Regions from separate parts of the Flintibacter sp. SJQ-8 genome, predicted to be linked through region 2. Evidence: riboswitches for the same ligand, from Rfam matches in the RefSeq annotation. Region 2 holds a riboswitch; the other holds the start of a gene.

Region 1 (7,884 bases), on a different contig from region 2:
GCTTCAGCGGCAGGCGGTCCACCTGGGCCATGATGACATCCAGGTCGCCGTTGCCGTTTAAGCCGGTGTGATAGGCGTCGTGCATCCGGTGCAGCCGCCGCCTGTCGTCAAAGGAAATTTCCCCGTCGGCCAGATAGCACTGGCCCAGGTATTGGATGCGGTCCAACAGGACTACCCGCAGTCCGGCCTGAAGGCCGTTGATCTTTTTCTCCTGCTCCGTCTCCACCCGGGCCGCGCCCGCCCGACGCCCCTCCCAGCGCTTCAGCCCCCACTGGATCACGTGATCCAGCAGCTTGATGGCCGCCGCCCCCACCCCGCCGGTGAGGACCATGGTCCACAGCTCCATTCTATGTATCCCTCCGTCCAAACTTTTCTTCTACCCCTGGCCGCCACGGGGCGGGGAGTTGCACGGTTTCGTCCACCAAACGGGAAAAAATGTGCAAAAAAATTGCCGGACGCAGCTGCGCCCGGCCTTTGGCTGGATAAGAAAAATTTATTTGCCGTCCCCCAGGCGAAACAGCAGGGAGACGCACCACACGGCGGACAGGCCCACCAGGGTATAGACGATCCGGCTGATGAGACTGGCGGAGCCGCCGCAGGCGAAGGCCACCAGGTCAAACTGAAACAGCCCCACACAGCCCCAGTTGATGCCGCCGATGACCAGCAGCGTCAGGGCGATCTTGTCCATTACCACGCTCGATCCCTCCTTTTCAAGAGCCATTGGGGATAGCTTGTCCAGAAAGGCGGAAGGCTATGCGTGATTTTTACTTCAGAGACAGGGGGCCGAAGCCGTGGGGCATGAGCTGGTCCAGAGTGGCCGTCTCGAACGCCCCGTCCCCCCGGGCGGCCAGCACCCGCAGCCCCGGGGCAAACTCATACAGCATCTGACGGCAGGCCCCGCAGGGCCAGCAGAAGTCGCTGCCCCGCCCGGCGATGGCAAGAGTCATCCAGCCGGTGCGCCGTCCCTCGCTCACCGCCTTCAGCAGCGCCGTGCGCTCGGCGCATATGGTGGAGCCAAAGGCGGCGTTTTCCACGTTGCAGCCGGTGAACACCGTGCCGTCGTCGCACAGCAGGGCGGCGCCCACGGGGAAGCGGGAGTATGGCACATAGGAAAATTCCTGCATTTTGATGGCCCGGTCCACCAGTTCCTGGTCGGTCATAGGGGTCAGCCTCCTTTAAATTTTGATCTCTGTTTTAAGCATACCCCACGGGAGAAAAACTTGCAATCTTCTTTTGTTGGGATTATAATAGCGTCCGTGAGAAAACAAGGGAGCTCGCAAACGGGCTGAGAGGAAGCTGTGCGCTTCGACCTGTGACCTGATTTGGGTAATGCCAACGTAGGGAGAGATGCGTTTACCTGTGCCGCAGGCCGTCTTTTCTGTCAGACGCGCCGCGGTTTTTTCTTTTGGAGGGAACACACTTGAATTTGGGCGACTATCTGTCCCGGGTCCGGCAGCAGGCCCCGGTGATCCACGCCATTTCCAACTATGTCACGGCCAACGACGTGGCCAATGTCCTGCTGGCCTGCGGGGCCAGCCCCATCATGGCCGACGACCCGGAGGAGAGCGCCTATATCACCGCCCTGTCCGCTGGCCTGGTGCTGAATCTGGGCACCCTCAGCCGCCGCCGGGTGCCCGCCATGGTCGCCTCGGGGGAGACGGCTGCCCGGCTGGGCCGCCCCATCCTGCTGGACCCGGTGGGCGCGGGGGCCAGCCCCATGCGCACCGACACCGCCCGGATGCTGCTCCAGCGCCTGCCCGTAACAGCCCTGCGGTGCAACGCGTCAGAGCTGCGGGCCATACTGTCCGGGGCCCACACCCACCGGGGGGTGGACGCAGACGGCCAGGACCGGCAGGGGGAGAGCGGCCTGTCCCACCAGATCGCCTTCGTCAAAAAAGCCGCCCGGCAGCTGGGCTGTCTGGTGGCCGTCACCGGGGAGACGGACCTGGTGAGCGACGGGGAGAGCTGCTTTGTCATCCACAATGGCCGCCCGGAGATGAGCCGGGTGACGGGGACGGGCTGTCAGCTGTCCGCCCTGTGCGCCGCCTTTCTGGCCGCCGCCCCGGACCGGTCTGTCAGCGCCCTGGCCGCCGCCGTGTGCGCCATGGGCCTGGCGGGGGAGATCGCCTGGGGGCACATGGCCCCCTATGACGGGAACGCCACCTATCGCAATCGCATCATCGACGCCGTCTGTCACCTGGACGGCGAGACGCTAAGCAAAGGAGCGCGCTATGAACTTCGATAGAGATTCTTTATTGCTCTACGCTGTGACGGACCGGGCCTGGCTGAAGGGCCAGACCCTGGCCCAGCAGGTGGAGCAGGCCCTGCTGGGCGGGGCAACCATGGTCCAGCTGCGGGAGAAGCAGCTGGACCTGCCCCATTTCCGCCGGGAGGCCCTGGAGATCCAGGCCCTGTGCCGCCGGTATGGGGTCCCCTTCCTTATCAACGACAACGTGGACCTGGCCCTGGACATCGGGGCCGACGGGGTCCACGTGGGCCAGGAGGACATGGAGGCCGGGCTGGTCCGGCAGAAGCTGGGGCCAGGCAAAATTCTGGGCGTGTCCGCCCATTCCCCGGAGGAGGCCCTGCGGGCCCAGGCTGCCGGGGCGGACTATCTGGGGGCCGGGGCCGTGTTCCACACGGGGACTAAGAGCAACGTGTCCACCCTGTCTTATGATACCCTGCGGGACATCTGCGCCGCTGTAAAGATCCCCGTGGTGGCCATCGGCGGCATCAGCGAGGGCAATATCCTCCAGCTCAAGGGCACCGGCATCGCCGGAGCCGCCGTGGTCTCCGCCCTCTTCGGGCAGCCCGACATTCAAGCCGCCGCGCAGCATATGCGCAAGCTGGCGGAGGAAGTTAGGAGTTAGGAAGTAGGAGTGATGAGTTGCGCGGGGAGACGGATTGCCACGTCACTTCGTTCCTCGCAATGACAGGCCGCCCCGGGCGGCCAAAAGCCCTCCTGCAAGGAGTTTCACGCCCGCAGGCGTGAAATAAAATAAGATCCGTTTTTCGCCGCGGCGTGTACGTGGCGAAAAACACTTCTCGCCCTGTAAGTGTGCGAGCGCAGCGAGTGCGCGCACAGGGTGCTTAACCCCACTCAAAAAAATGGCGGAGCCATTTTTTTGATATTCTTGCGACGGCTTGGGGGCACCACCTGCCGCCGCGTAATAAAACTTCAATGTGTTTTTAAGCAAGAAAGGAGAAACCTCACATGAAAACAGCATTGACGATCGCTGGAAGCGACTCCAGCGGAGGCGCCGGAATTCAAGCGGATATCAAGACCATGACGGCCAACGGCGTTTACGCCACCAGCGCCATCACGGCTCTCACCGCCCAGAACACCACCGGCGTCTATGGCATTCTCGAATCCACCCCCGAATTTCTGGCCAACCAGCTGGACTGCGTCTTCACGGACATCTTCCCCGACGCGGTGAAGACGGGCATGGTGTCCTCCACCGCCCTCATCGCCGTCATCGCGGACAAGCTGCGCCAGTATAAGGCCCGGAACATCGTGGTGGACCCGGTGATGGTGGCCACCAGCGGGGCCCGGCTCATCTCGGAGGAGGCGGTGGACGCCCTGAAGGAGAAGCTCCTCCCCCTGGCCACTCTGCTCACCCCCAACATCCCCGAGGCGGAGGTCCTGTCCGGCATGACCATCTCTGACCCCGCCGGGATGGAGCGGGCCGCCCGGGCCATCAGCGAGCAATACGGCTGCGCCGTGCTGTGCAAGGGCGGCCACCAGATCAGCGACGCCGACGACCTGCTGTGGCGGAATGGTGCCGGTGTCTGGTTCCGGGGCCGCCGCATCCAGAACAGCAACACCCACGGCACCGGCTGCACCCTGTCCAGCGCCATCGCCGCGAACCTGGCCAAGGGCTATGATCTGGACCGGTCCGTCCAGCGGGCGAAAGATTACATCTCAGGCGCCCTGGCCGCCATGCTGGATCTGGGAAAAGGCTCCGGCCCCATGGACCACATGTTTGATCTGAAGGGGGAGTTTGTCCGATGAAAAAGACCTCTACCCTGCAAAACGGCCTGATCTGGTTCGGCGCGGGCGTCTCCCTGGCCGAGATCTTGACGGGCACTTCTTTCGCCTCCCTTGGCCTGAGCCAGGGTCTGGCGGCCATCCTCCTGGGCCACATCATTGGCTGCGCCATGATGCTGCTGGCGGGCCTGATCGGCGGACGCACGGGCCGCACCGCCATGGAGACGGTGAAAATGAGCTTTGGCCAGCGGGGCGGCCTGCTGTTTGCCCTGCTGAACGTGCTGCAATTGGTGGGCTGGACGGCCATCATGATCTATGACGGGGCCCTGGCCATCGGCGGCATCTTCGCGGTGGGCCACTGGGTGTGGTGCCTGGTCATCGGGGCCCTCATCGTCCTGTGGATCGCCGTGGGCGTCACCGACCTGGGCTGGATCAACAAGCTGACCATGGCGGCCCTGTTTTTGCTGACCTTGGTGTTGTGCAAGGTCATCTTCTTCTCCGGCAACGCTGTCACCGCCGCCGGGGAGGCCATGTCCTTCGGCGCGGCGGTGGAGCTGGCGGTGGCCATGCCCCTGAGCTGGCTGCCCCTCATCAGCGACTACACCAGCCAGGCCCAAAAGCCCACCCAGGCCACCTGGGTCAGCGTCATCGTCTATGGCCTGGTGTCCTGCTGGATGTATGTCATCGGCATGGGGGCCGCCATGTTCACCGGGGAGTATGACATCGCTGTCATTATGGTGAAGGCGGGCCTGGGCGTGGCCGCCCTGGTCATCCTGGTCTTCTCCACCGTGACCACCACGTTTTTGGACGCCTGGTCCGCCGGTATCTCCGCCGAGTCCCTGTCCCACAAGCTGGACGGGAAGAAGACGGCCATCGTTGTGACCATCGTGGGCGTGGCGGGGGCCATCCTGTTCCCCATGGACGACATCACCGGGTTCTTGTATCTCATCGGCTCGGTGTTTGCCCCCATGATCGCCGTGCAGATCGCTGACCACTTTATTCTGCGCCGGGACCGGTTCGACGTGCTGGCCGATGGCCGGAATTTGATTATCTGGCTCATCGGCTTTGCCGCCTATCGCTGGCTGATGGGGGTGGACACCCCCGTGGGCTACACCCTGCCCGACATGGTGCTCACCGTGGTCCTGTGCCTGCTGGCGGACAAGGTGCTGCCCAAACAGCAGGGCTGATCTCGTCTGCATATAAGAACGTCCCCCGTCGATCCTAAAAAAATCGGCGGGGGATGCCTTATCTCTGGATGACCTGCACCGGCGTGTCGGCGTGGTCCTGGGTGAGGGCAAACCGGTCCGTCAGCCCCTGGGTGAGGTAGACGGAGCCGTCGTCGGTGACGAAGATGGCCTCGAAATCGTCGCTGCCCGCCCAGAACTGAGCGGCCCGCTCCAGGCCCATGACGAACAGGGCGGTGGACAGCCCGTCGCACACCAGGCCGTCGTCCCCCACGATGGTGACCGAGCGCAGGCCGCTCTCCGCCGGGCGTCCGGTGGCCGGGTCCATGATGTGCCAATAGGTCCGCCCGTCCTGCTGGAAATAGCGCTCATAGCCCCCGGAGGTGACCACCGCCTGGTCCCGGATGGACAGGACCATCATGGGCTGGCCGGTGGACGGGTCCTTCACGCCGATCTGCCAGGGGTCCCCGTCGGGGCGGCTGCCCACTGTCTGGATGTTGCCCCCCAGATTCAGCAGGGCGGAGGAGACCCCCGCCTGGCGTAGCAGCTGGGCGGCCTCCCGCCCGGCATAGCCCTTGGCCACGCTGCCCAGGTCGATCTCCATCCCCTCGGGCAGAGAGACAGCGCCGCTGGCCGGGTCATAGTCGATGCGGGTGTAGTCCACCAGAGCCGTGAGGGTCGCCAGGTCATCGTCACTGGGCACCTGATAGTCCCCGGTGGTAAAGCCCCAGGCCCGGACCACGGGATAGATGGACAGGTCCAGGGCCCCGCCGGTGCGGCGGCACAGGTCCAGGGCCTGGCCCATCAGCGTGTCCGCCCGGCCCGTCAGGGTGCCGGAGCCCCGGGCGTTCACGGCGTAGATCTGGCTGTCCGGGTCGGTGACGGACAGCTGGCCCTCCAAGTCATCGATCAGCCCCTGCACCTGGCCGGGCAGGTCGGTGTCCCCATAGATGGTCAGGTCCATGGCGGTGTCCATGGCCAAAAACGAGGCCGTCTGCGCCTTTGGCGCGGCGGCGCAGCCGGGCAGCAGGGACAGAGCCAGCAGACAGAAAATGAGACATTTTTTCATGGAAATGCTCCTTTTGGAAAGTTTGTCACTGTCATTGCGAGGAGGCCCAGCGGGCCGACGCGGCAATCCGTATCTGCGTCTTTGGGAAAACGGATTCCCACGTCGCTGCGCTCCTCGGAATGACAGAACTGGTGTAAATTTGCAACATCAAAGAATTTACAGAACATTTTTTGCGGAAAGATGGCCCGGAGGCGTTGACAAGAAAATTGCTTTTTGGTAACATAGCACACGCAAGTTAGCGATAACTAACCCTATAACCGTTGCTGACTTGCCTGTTTTTTGAAGAGAAGTTAGACACTGCTAACTGCTGCGTCAAAAAAACAGCCGCGCCCCAGCGGCGTGGCCCGAAAGCGGGCCGCCCAACAGTATAGCATGGGGAGGCGGAAAATTGCAACCTGTTTTCTGTCGGGATCGGCTCCCGCCAGACGGACCCACCGGAGAGGGGCCCGAACGCCCGGCGGCCCAGGCTGCCGCGAGGACCAAAGGAGGAAATCTATGAGAAAACTGTTCCGAAAAGCCACGTCGCTCCTGCTGGCAGCGGCCCTGTGCCTATCCATGGCCATCATCAGCCCAGCCCTGGCGGCAGACCAGACACTGCCGACCACAGTAGAGAACTGTGCATACAGTTCGTTCGACGGTATTTTAGACTTGGGCTTTGGTGGCAACACCAGCGATTGGATGGGAAAAATCAATCAGGTCACTGTCAACGATGTGGTGTATACCCGTGTTGATTCGTTTGGCTATTTTGAAAGCGGAACAAAGTGGTGTATCGGCAATGCAACAGGGGCTTTTGGCAGCTATCAGGCCTTGAAAATAACTTATAATAGTTCGTTTCCTGCCACTATTGTGATTTCTGCCGACGGCTACAATGACCTGACGGTGGAAGTAAGCAAAAAGGGAAGCAGCTATACCGCCGAGATCAAGGCCAACAGTTCCAGCGGCGGGACCGAAGAACTCAAGCCTGCGGAGACCTACCCCATCACCGTGGAGCAGGCCGAGCACGGCACCGTCTCCGCCAATTACGAGAAGGCCGCCCAGGGGATTGAGGTCACCGTGACCGTGACCCCTGACGAGGACTATGCGCTGGAGACGCTGACCGTGGGCGGCGTTGACGTGACAGACCAGGTGGCGGACGGCGAATATACCTTTACCATGCCCGGCGAGGCCGTGACCGTGCGCGCCGCCTTTGCCGCCAAGGCGGTCCCCGTTCCCGGTGTAGTCACCGTGAACGATCTGTCCCTCAGCACAGATTTTTTTGACCAGGATTGGCTGGTCACCGTGAAAGATCACCCCGGCTATGTGGCCGCCATCACGGAGATCCGCGTGAACGACACCGTGTGGGAGAAGAAGACTTATGATCCCTCCTCCGGCGGCAGCTATCGGCTGTTAGAAGACGAGGAGCAGATCGTCTTCGCCAAGAAAGACTTCAGCAGCGACCCCACTGTGCCCGTGCTGAAGAGCGGCAACGTGATCTCGGTCACCGCCAAGGGCTATGAAAAGCTGGAGTTCAAGCTGGTGGTGGATACCGACGGGAATCCCTATCTGGAGGCCAACGACGGCCAGGGCGACGGCTATCAACTGTGGGTGAAGCTGGACGGCACCTTCGAGGCCGCCATCGTGGACCAGAAGGGCTATGACGGCGT
Region 2 (7,884 bases):
GAGGATGATCTTCAAGATGCAAGAGATCAAAAAGCCATCGAAAAAACCCCTGGTATACTACTATCTGCTCACCCTGGCCATTCTGCTGCTGCTCAACGCGACGCTGTTCCCCTCTATGAACAAGAGCCGCATTGAAAACGTGACCTATGACGTGTTCATGTCCATGACGGACGAGAAGCAGATCGACCAGGTGGAGATCCGGGATGACCAGATCCTGTTCACCGACAAGGACGGCAAGATCTATGAGACCGTGGCCACCGAGGACGCCGGGCGCACCCAGCGCCTTTACGACTCCGGGGCCAAGTTCCAGCAGATCGACACCCAGCCCTCCGCCATGACCAGCCTGCTGGTGAACTGGGTGCTGCCCCTGGTGCCCTTTATGCTCATCGGCTACTTTATCAACCGCCGGATGCAGAAGGCCGTGGGCGGCAAAGACGGCATGATGTTCGGCATGGGCGGCGGCTCCGGGGCGAAAGTATATGTGCCCTCCTCCACCGGCATCCGCTTTGCCGACGTGGCCGGGGAGGACGAGGCCAAGGAGCTGCTGGGGGAGATCGTGGACTTCCTCCACGACCCGGAGAAATACCGGGAAATTGGAGCCAAGCTGCCCAAGGGCGCCCTACTGGTGGGCCCTCCGGGCACCGGCAAAACACTGCTGGCCAAGGCCGTGGCCGGTGAGGCAAACGTCCCCTTCTTCTCCATCGCCGGGTCGGAATTTGTAGAGATGTTCGTGGGCCGGGGGGCGGCCAAGGTCCGGGACCTGTTCAAGCAGGCCAACGAGAAGGCCCCCTGCATCATTTTCATCGACGAGATCGATACCATCGGCAAAAAGCGTGACGGCCAGTTCTCCGGCGGCAACGACGAGCGGGAGCAGACCCTGAACCAGCTGCTCACCGAGATGGACGGATTTGACGGCAGCAAGGGCGTGGTGGTCCTGGCGGCCACCAACCGGCCCGACTCCCTGGACCCCGCCCTGCTGCGCCCGGGCCGCTTTGACCGGCGCATCCCTGTTGAACTGCCCGATTTACAGGGCCGCATCGACATCTTAAAGGTCCACGCCAAGAAGATCCGTCTGGCCGACGGGGTGGACTTTGCCCCTATCGCCAGAATGGCCTCCGGCGCGTCCGGCGCGGAGCTGGCCAACATCGTCAACGAGGCCGCCCTGCGGGCCGTGCGGGACGGGCGTGGCTTTGCCACCCAGGAGGACCTTCAGGAGAGCGTGGAGGTGGTCATCGCCGGGTACCAAAAGAAGAGCCGGGTGCTGTCTGACCAGGAGAAGAAGATCGTGGCCTATCACGAGACGGGCCACGCCTTAGTCGCCGCCATGCAGACCCACTCCGCCCCCGTGCAGAAGATCACCATCATCCCCCGCACCTCCGGGGCCCTGGGCTATACCCTCCAGGTGGACAACGGGGACCACTTCCTCATGTCCAAGGAGGAGCTGCTGAACAAGGTCTGCACCTACACCGGCGGACGGGCGGCGGAGGAGCTGGTTTTCGGCTCCATCACCACCGGGGCCTCCAACGACATTGAACAGGCGACAAAATTGGTGCGCTCCATGATCGCCCGCTTCGGCATGAGCCGGGAATTCGGTTTTGCCGCCTTCGAGACCATGAGCAACCAATACCTGGGCGGGGACGCCTCTCTGGCCTGCTCCCCGGAGACCCAGGCCCGCATGGACCGCCTGGTTACCGAGACCATCCAGAAGGAGTATGACAAGGCCATGACCATCCTCCGGGACAACCGGGACAGCCTGGACAAGCTGGCCAACTTCCTGTATGAGAAGGAGACCATCACCGGGGAGGAGTTCATGGACATGCTCCGTACCGACGGAAAAGTGTGATCGGCCCGTCTTGACAAAGCCCCACCGGGGGCGTATGATAAACACTGCAAGCAGGGGAGCCCGGGCTGTCGGGCTGAGAGGGAGCAAGTGCGCTCCGACCCTTTCACCTGATGCGGGTCATGCCGCCGGAGGGACGTTTGCCGGTCATAGAGAGCTTTGACGGGGGCGGTCCTTTGGGGCCGCCCCCGTTTTCGGTGTATCCACTTTTTTCAGGGGGGATGTGGAAAAAAACCAGGCGTCCCGGCCCAGGGCCGGGAGCGGACCGAGGGGGAGCGCCCTGGGTCCGGGCCAGATCGCAGCGATGGGAAGCCGTGTTCCGGCGTGAGAGGAGACCAGCAAGTCTCGACCGAACCGAAAAAGCCACGTGCTTTTTCGGCCCTGTTCACCGGCGAAAAGCCGAGAGAGAGGGAAACGCTGCGGGCCTTTTGCGCGGTTTTTCCCCGTTTGAAAAAGGAGTTTTACACCATGAATCAGTCCAATGTGAAAAAGCTGGCGGTGGCCGGGCTGCTGTGCGCCCTGGCCGTGGTGGGCAGCATGTTCATCGTCTTCCCCGTCTTTGGCAGCAAGTGCGCCCCGGTGCAGCACATGGTCAACATCCTGTGCGCCGTGTTCCTGGGCCCTTGGTACGGGGTGGGTGTGGCCTTTGGGGCCAGCCTCATCCGCAACCTGCTGGGCGTGGGCAGCCTGATGGCCTTCCCGGGCAGCATGTGCGGGGCCCTGCTGTGCGGTCTGGTCTTCTGGAAGACCAAGAACCTGGCCGCCACGCTGGTGGGCGAGGTGTTCGGCACCGGCATCATCGGCGGTCTGGCCGCCTATCCCGTGGCTGTGCTGTTTATGAACGTCAGCGCCGCCGCTGTGGCCTTCTATGCCTATATCATCCCCTTCCTCATCTCCACTGTGGCCGGTTCTATTCTGGCCGGTATCTTAGTGGCCGCCCTGAAGCGCACCGGCGCTTTGAAGACCATGGGCGCGGCCCTGGAGCAGTAAGACAAGATCATTATAAGAAAACTGCGGCGCAGCCCATCTGTAAAAGGGCTGCGCCGCAGTTTTATCTGATCGTTTTTTTAAGGCTTTGTGCCGGGGACGAAGTGCCGGGCGGGCAGCACGTCGGCCAGGGCCACCAGGGGAACGGACAGGCCGCCGTCCCGCTGCAAGCGCGGGGTGCGCACCGTCACCCGGGTGGGCATAGGCCCGGTGGGCAGGGCTAAAATCGCCGCCGGGACGCCAGCTTCGGAGGAATTTACCATCAGGCTGCCCCCGTGGAGCCGGGCAATGATCCCGGCCAGGGGCATCCCCAATCCGGCCCCCGAGCCGGGGCGGGGGACGCCATAGTCGCTCTCACGCCCCAGCAGAGCGTCCAGCTGCTGGGGGGGTGGGGCCGACCCCGGGGCCACGGTGACCACGGCTCGGGTGCCCAGCCGCCGCAGGGACAGGGTCAATGGCCCCCGGCCTGTCCACCGGGCTCCGTTGGCGATCAGCTCCAGCAGCACGTGCTCCAGCAGCCCTGAGTCCCCGGGGATGAGCAGGGAGGACAGGGCGCTGTGATAGGTCAGGACGACGCCCTCCGCCCCCAAAAGACCGGCGCAGCCGTCCACCACCTTGCGGCACAGGGCGGCCAGGTCCATGGCCGCGGGGTGAAAGTCCCGCGTCCCGGGCTGGCCCAGCTGGCGGAGCAGGTCCAGGTTGTCCGTCAGGCGGAAGAGCTGATAATAGCTCTTCCAGAACATCCCCTGAGAGGCCGGGGGGATATCCGCCGCCGCCAGCTGCATCTGGGCCAGATAGGTGCGCATCTGGCGCAGGGCCCCGTCCAGCTGGGGGTCGGTCAGCGCCGGTTGGGGCGCGGGGATCAGCACGGCCAGCCGCCCCCACTTCGTCTCGGTCAGCTGGACCCGCCAGGCCGCGCCGCCCAGGGTGACCAGACCGCCGCCCTCCCCGGAGAGGGCCAGCAGCTCCGGGGGTATCGGCTCCCCCGGCTCCAGCTGAGGCAGCCGCCGCCGGACCGCCCCGTTGACGGCCACGATCCGGTCCTGCCACAGCAGCAGCGCCGCCGCCGGGAATGCGTTCAAAAAGCTCTCGCGCAGCTCTTGCACGTCGGACATGGTGACTCCTCCAAACCTGTGATCGGCTCATTTCTCTCTGGCTGCCTGTGTCGGTGGGCCGTCTTTGTGCAGTTTACGTTCACAGTGATTATACCAAAGTTTACCACACCCGGCGAGAACAAAAGTGAAAAACCGTAAATTTTGTCGAACAGCCGGTTTACTCCGCTTTTAAGCCCCCGGAGCTGCCGCCTTTTTAGTATAAGGCCGGGCTTACCCACGGTATGGCTAATTTTAATAAAAAATCTTTTGGATTTATAGGAAAAAAACCACTACCAAAATTCTTGCAACGGGGGTATAATAGGGACAGTTCCAAGCAACAAGCATTCAAAATTCCAAAGCGTGAATATGAATCAAAAAGGAGTCATTCAACATGAGCATTAAAGTTGGCATCAATGGCTTTGGCCGCATCGGCCGCATGGTGTTCCGCGCCAGCCTGAACCACCCCGAGATCGAGATCGTGGGCATCAACGATCTGTGCCCCGCCGACTACCTGGCTTACATGCTGAAGTATGATACCATGCATGGCAAGTGCGAGGCGGAGATCGGCCACACCGAGAACGCCATCATCGTCAACGGCAAGGAGATCCCTGTCTCCGCCGAGCGCAACCCCGCCGACCTGCCCTGGGCTAAGCTGGGTGCTGAGTATGTGGTGGAGTCCACCGGCCTGTTCCTGACCAAGGAGAAGGCTCAGGGCCACCTGGCTGCCGGCGCCAAGAAGGTCGTCATGTCCGCCCCCTCCAAGGACGACACCCCCATGTTCGTCTGCGGCGTGAACCTGGACAAGTACACCACCGACATGAACTTCGTGTCCAACGCCTCCTGCACCACCAACTGCCTGGCCCCCATCGCCAAGGTCCTGAACGACAACTGGGGCATCAAGGACGGCCTGATGACCACCGTTCACTCCGTCACCGCCACCCAGAAGACCGTTGACGGTCCCTCTCTGAAGGATTGGCGCGGCGGCCGCGCTGCCACCGGCAACATCATCCCCTCCTCCACCGGCGCCGCCAAGGCCGTGGGCAAGGTCATTCCTTCCCTGAACGGCAAGCTGACCGGTATGTCCATGCGTGTCCCCACCCTGGACGTGTCCGTGGTCGACCTGACCGTCAACCTGGAGAAGCCTGCCAAGTACGAGGAGATCTGCGCCGCCATGAAGAAGGCCTCTGAGGGCGAGCTGAAGGGCATCCTGGGCTATACCGACGAGGCCGTTGTCTCCAGCGACTTCCTGGGCGACACCCGCACCTCCATCTTCGACGCCGACGCCGGCATCGCCCTGACCGACACCTTCGTCAAGGTCGTGTCCTGGTACGACAACGAGATCGGCTATTCCAACAAGGTCCTGGAGCTCATCAAGCACATGTACTCCGTCGACCACAAGTAAGAATGCATCCAAAATTCCCGGTCAGGTTTCTGACCGGGAATTTTTTTGCGCTTTCTCAAAGAAAATCACAGAAGCTGTTACCTGAATTCTGGTGGAAAGAGTTGAATTTTCCAGTTTTGAATAGTACAATAGAAAAAAGTTGAATTCTTGTGTGGATTCAAAACAGAGAGAGGGATGACGTTATGAGAAAACGGATACTGAGCGTTTTGCTCTGCCTTGTCATGCTGACCAGCCTCTTCCCGGCGACTGCCCTTGCGGCGGGCGAAGAGGCAGAGGGCCCGGCGGCGCAGGTGGGCGGCCAGACCTATTCCAGCCTAAAGGCCGCGATCACCGCCGCAGGAGAGGGCGGCACCATCACCCTGCTGCGGGACTATCGGCAGCAGGGCGACGAGGATGCGGTCCTCCTTGATCTGACCGACAAAACGCTGGACTTAAACGGCTTTACCTATCACTTCGGGTATGCCTGTCACTTTACCGGCAGCAACGGCACGATCAAAAACGGCGCGATGACCATAGACGACAACAGCAACGACACCTGGGCACTGGCCGTCAACGGGCCCTATGCAGATCATTTTACCATCGATGGCGTCACGCTGAACAAGGGCGTTCTGATCCAGCACGGGACGGACGTTCAGCTGAATGATCTGACGGTGACGACGCCGGAGCGTAATGATGCGGCGGCGGTCCAGATCAATGGCGGGTGCTCTGCCACCATCACCGGCGGCAGCTATACCGCCACCGGCTACGCCGCGTCCGCCGTACACAACAATGGCGGCACGCTGACCATCAACGGCGGCAAGTTTTTCGCCAGCGGCTCTGACGCAAGGACCCTGTGGAACGGTCTGGAGCAGAATACGGACAACCGGGTCACGATAAGCACCACCACCATCAACGACGGGATCTTTACAAAGGAGAACGGGTGGCTGCTTTACAACTGGTCCAAGCTGACCGTCAACGGCGGCACGTTTACCGCTGAAAACGGCTTTTTGAATGATTACCTCAGCACCGCGGAGACGACGGTGAACGATGGACACTTCGGGGGGTAATTTCTTCCAGCGGCGTTGGCCGCCTGAATATTTACGGCGGCTGTTATGAGATCGAGCCCTATCCGTCTAGGTCGGTCTCTGATGATGCCCCCCATGGATACACGGTGATCCTCAGCGACGTACCCGGCTATCCCTATCAGGTGGTGAAGAAGACCAACGATGTGTACGCCTGCGCCTACCCGGACAGCTTGCCCGATGTCCCGAAGGACCATCCGATGTATTACGCTCCGACGACTTGCCAGGTGGATGTGCTGGAAGCGGCGGTGAGAGAGGCTGCGCAGGAGCTGGACGAGGAAACTATTTATGAACTGAAAATGCGGGCATCGGAGTCTGGCGGCACAAAGTTTGACGTACTGCCGGGGTATATTTACCTGTATGTGGTCGCAGATATGCACTTTGTGCCGGGTGACCTGGAGAAAGACCATCTCTCCATGGAACTGACCCCGGTATACAGCATCTGGGCATCTACGGAGTCTGACTATGGGTGCTATGATTTCGACGAGGACGAGAATGGCGACCCTTACAGATCTGACTGCTACAAGGTCCAGGCCGCCCAGGAATTGCAGATCGATAAGCCGGTAACAGTCCAACTCAGAACTTTGCCGGACAACTTTGTAAACGCTCTGCTTGATTCGGGAAAAGTTTATATCGAGCATCTGAAGGGCGAACAGAAGTATATCTATGACTGCAAGCTGATCGAGCTCAATAGCGAGCCGACTCCCACGGCGCTGTATGACGCGGCGGATAAAAATTCGGATGGTTCCGAAGCTGGAAACGGGTCTGCGTACAACTACCAATACTATCTGGAGTTTACCACCCAACACGGGTTCTCCCCCTTTGCGGTCACCACGGAGCTTCCTGTGGCGACCATCACCGGCCAGGACGGCGTGACCACCGGCTATGACAGCCTTCAGGCTGCGGCGGACGCGGCCAAGAGCGGCGACAAGATCGTCCTCCACAGCGGCGGGCAGCACGCGCTGCAATTTTCCGCCACCAAGGCGATCGAGATCATCAACCAGACCGGCAGGGAAGTGACGGTCACGTTCAACGGCGAGGATAAGACCCTGGCGAATGAGAAGTCGGAGTCGTTCTCCTACACAAAGCCGGAGCCGACCCCGGAACCTACGCCCACCCCCAGCACCAGCCATGGCGGCGGCGGGTCCAGCCGGAACAACAGCTACGCCGTGTCCACCCCCAAGGTTGACAACGGCACTGTGACTATCAACAACGGCAGCACCGCCAAGAAGGGCGACACCGTGACCATCACCGTGAAGCCTGACGCCGGTTACGAGATCGACAAGGTGACTGTGACCGACAGCAAGGGTAACACGATCAACGTGACCGACAAGGGCGACGGCAAGTTCAGCTTTGTGATGCCCGACAGCAAGGTTGACGTGAAGGCGACCTTTGTGAAGAGCGAAGTCAAGCCTGACCAGCCCAGCAAGACCGGTTTTGTGGATGTGCCCGAAAACAGTTGGTACGCCGATGCGGCGGACTTTGTGGCCCAGCGGGGCC

The links. A riboswitch is a leader RNA that binds a small molecule or an ion and turns the genes downstream of it on or off. The one in region 2 is predicted to bind thiamine pyrophosphate.
Region 1: linked by a shared signal. The riboswitch ahead of thiM (hydroxyethylthiazole kinase) and the one ahead of thiW (energy coupling factor transporter S component ThiW) in region 2 are both predicted to bind thiamine pyrophosphate.

Annotation. Positions count from the first base shown of each region.
Region 1 covers NZ_JBPJWR010000009.1:218,227-226,110, forward strand. Annotated here, with positions in the region: gene ACSAMP_RS07260 (hypothetical protein) at 1-346, opposite strand, end outside; gene ACSAMP_RS07265 (DUF378 domain-containing protein) at 494-688, opposite strand; gene cdd (cytidine deaminase) at 765-1,160, opposite strand; TPP riboswitch at 1,257-1,361, shown strand; gene thiM (hydroxyethylthiazole kinase) at 1,421-2,245, shown strand; gene thiE (thiamine phosphate synthase) at 2,232-2,870, shown strand; gene ACSAMP_RS07285 (hypothetical protein) at 2,913-3,197, opposite strand; gene thiD (bifunctional hydroxymethylpyrimidine kinase/phosphomethylpyrimidine kinase) at 3,215-4,012, shown strand; gene cytX (putative hydroxymethylpyrimidine transporter CytX) at 4,009-5,175, shown strand; gene ACSAMP_RS07300 (FAD:protein FMN transferase) at 5,234-6,241, opposite strand; gene ACSAMP_RS07305 (S-layer homology domain-containing protein) at 6,737-7,884, shown strand, end outside.
Region 2 covers NZ_JBPJWR010000004.1:280,332-288,215, reverse strand. Annotated here, with positions in the region: gene ftsH (ATP-dependent zinc metalloprotease FtsH) at 17-1,843, shown strand; TPP riboswitch at 1,886-1,995, shown strand; gene thiW (energy coupling factor transporter S component ThiW) at 2,309-2,830, shown strand; gene ACSAMP_RS02300 (sensor histidine kinase) at 2,908-3,942, opposite strand; gene gap (type I glyceraldehyde-3-phosphate dehydrogenase) at 4,313-5,323, shown strand; gene ACSAMP_RS02290 (hypothetical protein) at 5,506-6,369, shown strand; gene ACSAMP_RS02285 (S-layer homology domain-containing protein) at 6,474-7,884, shown strand, end outside.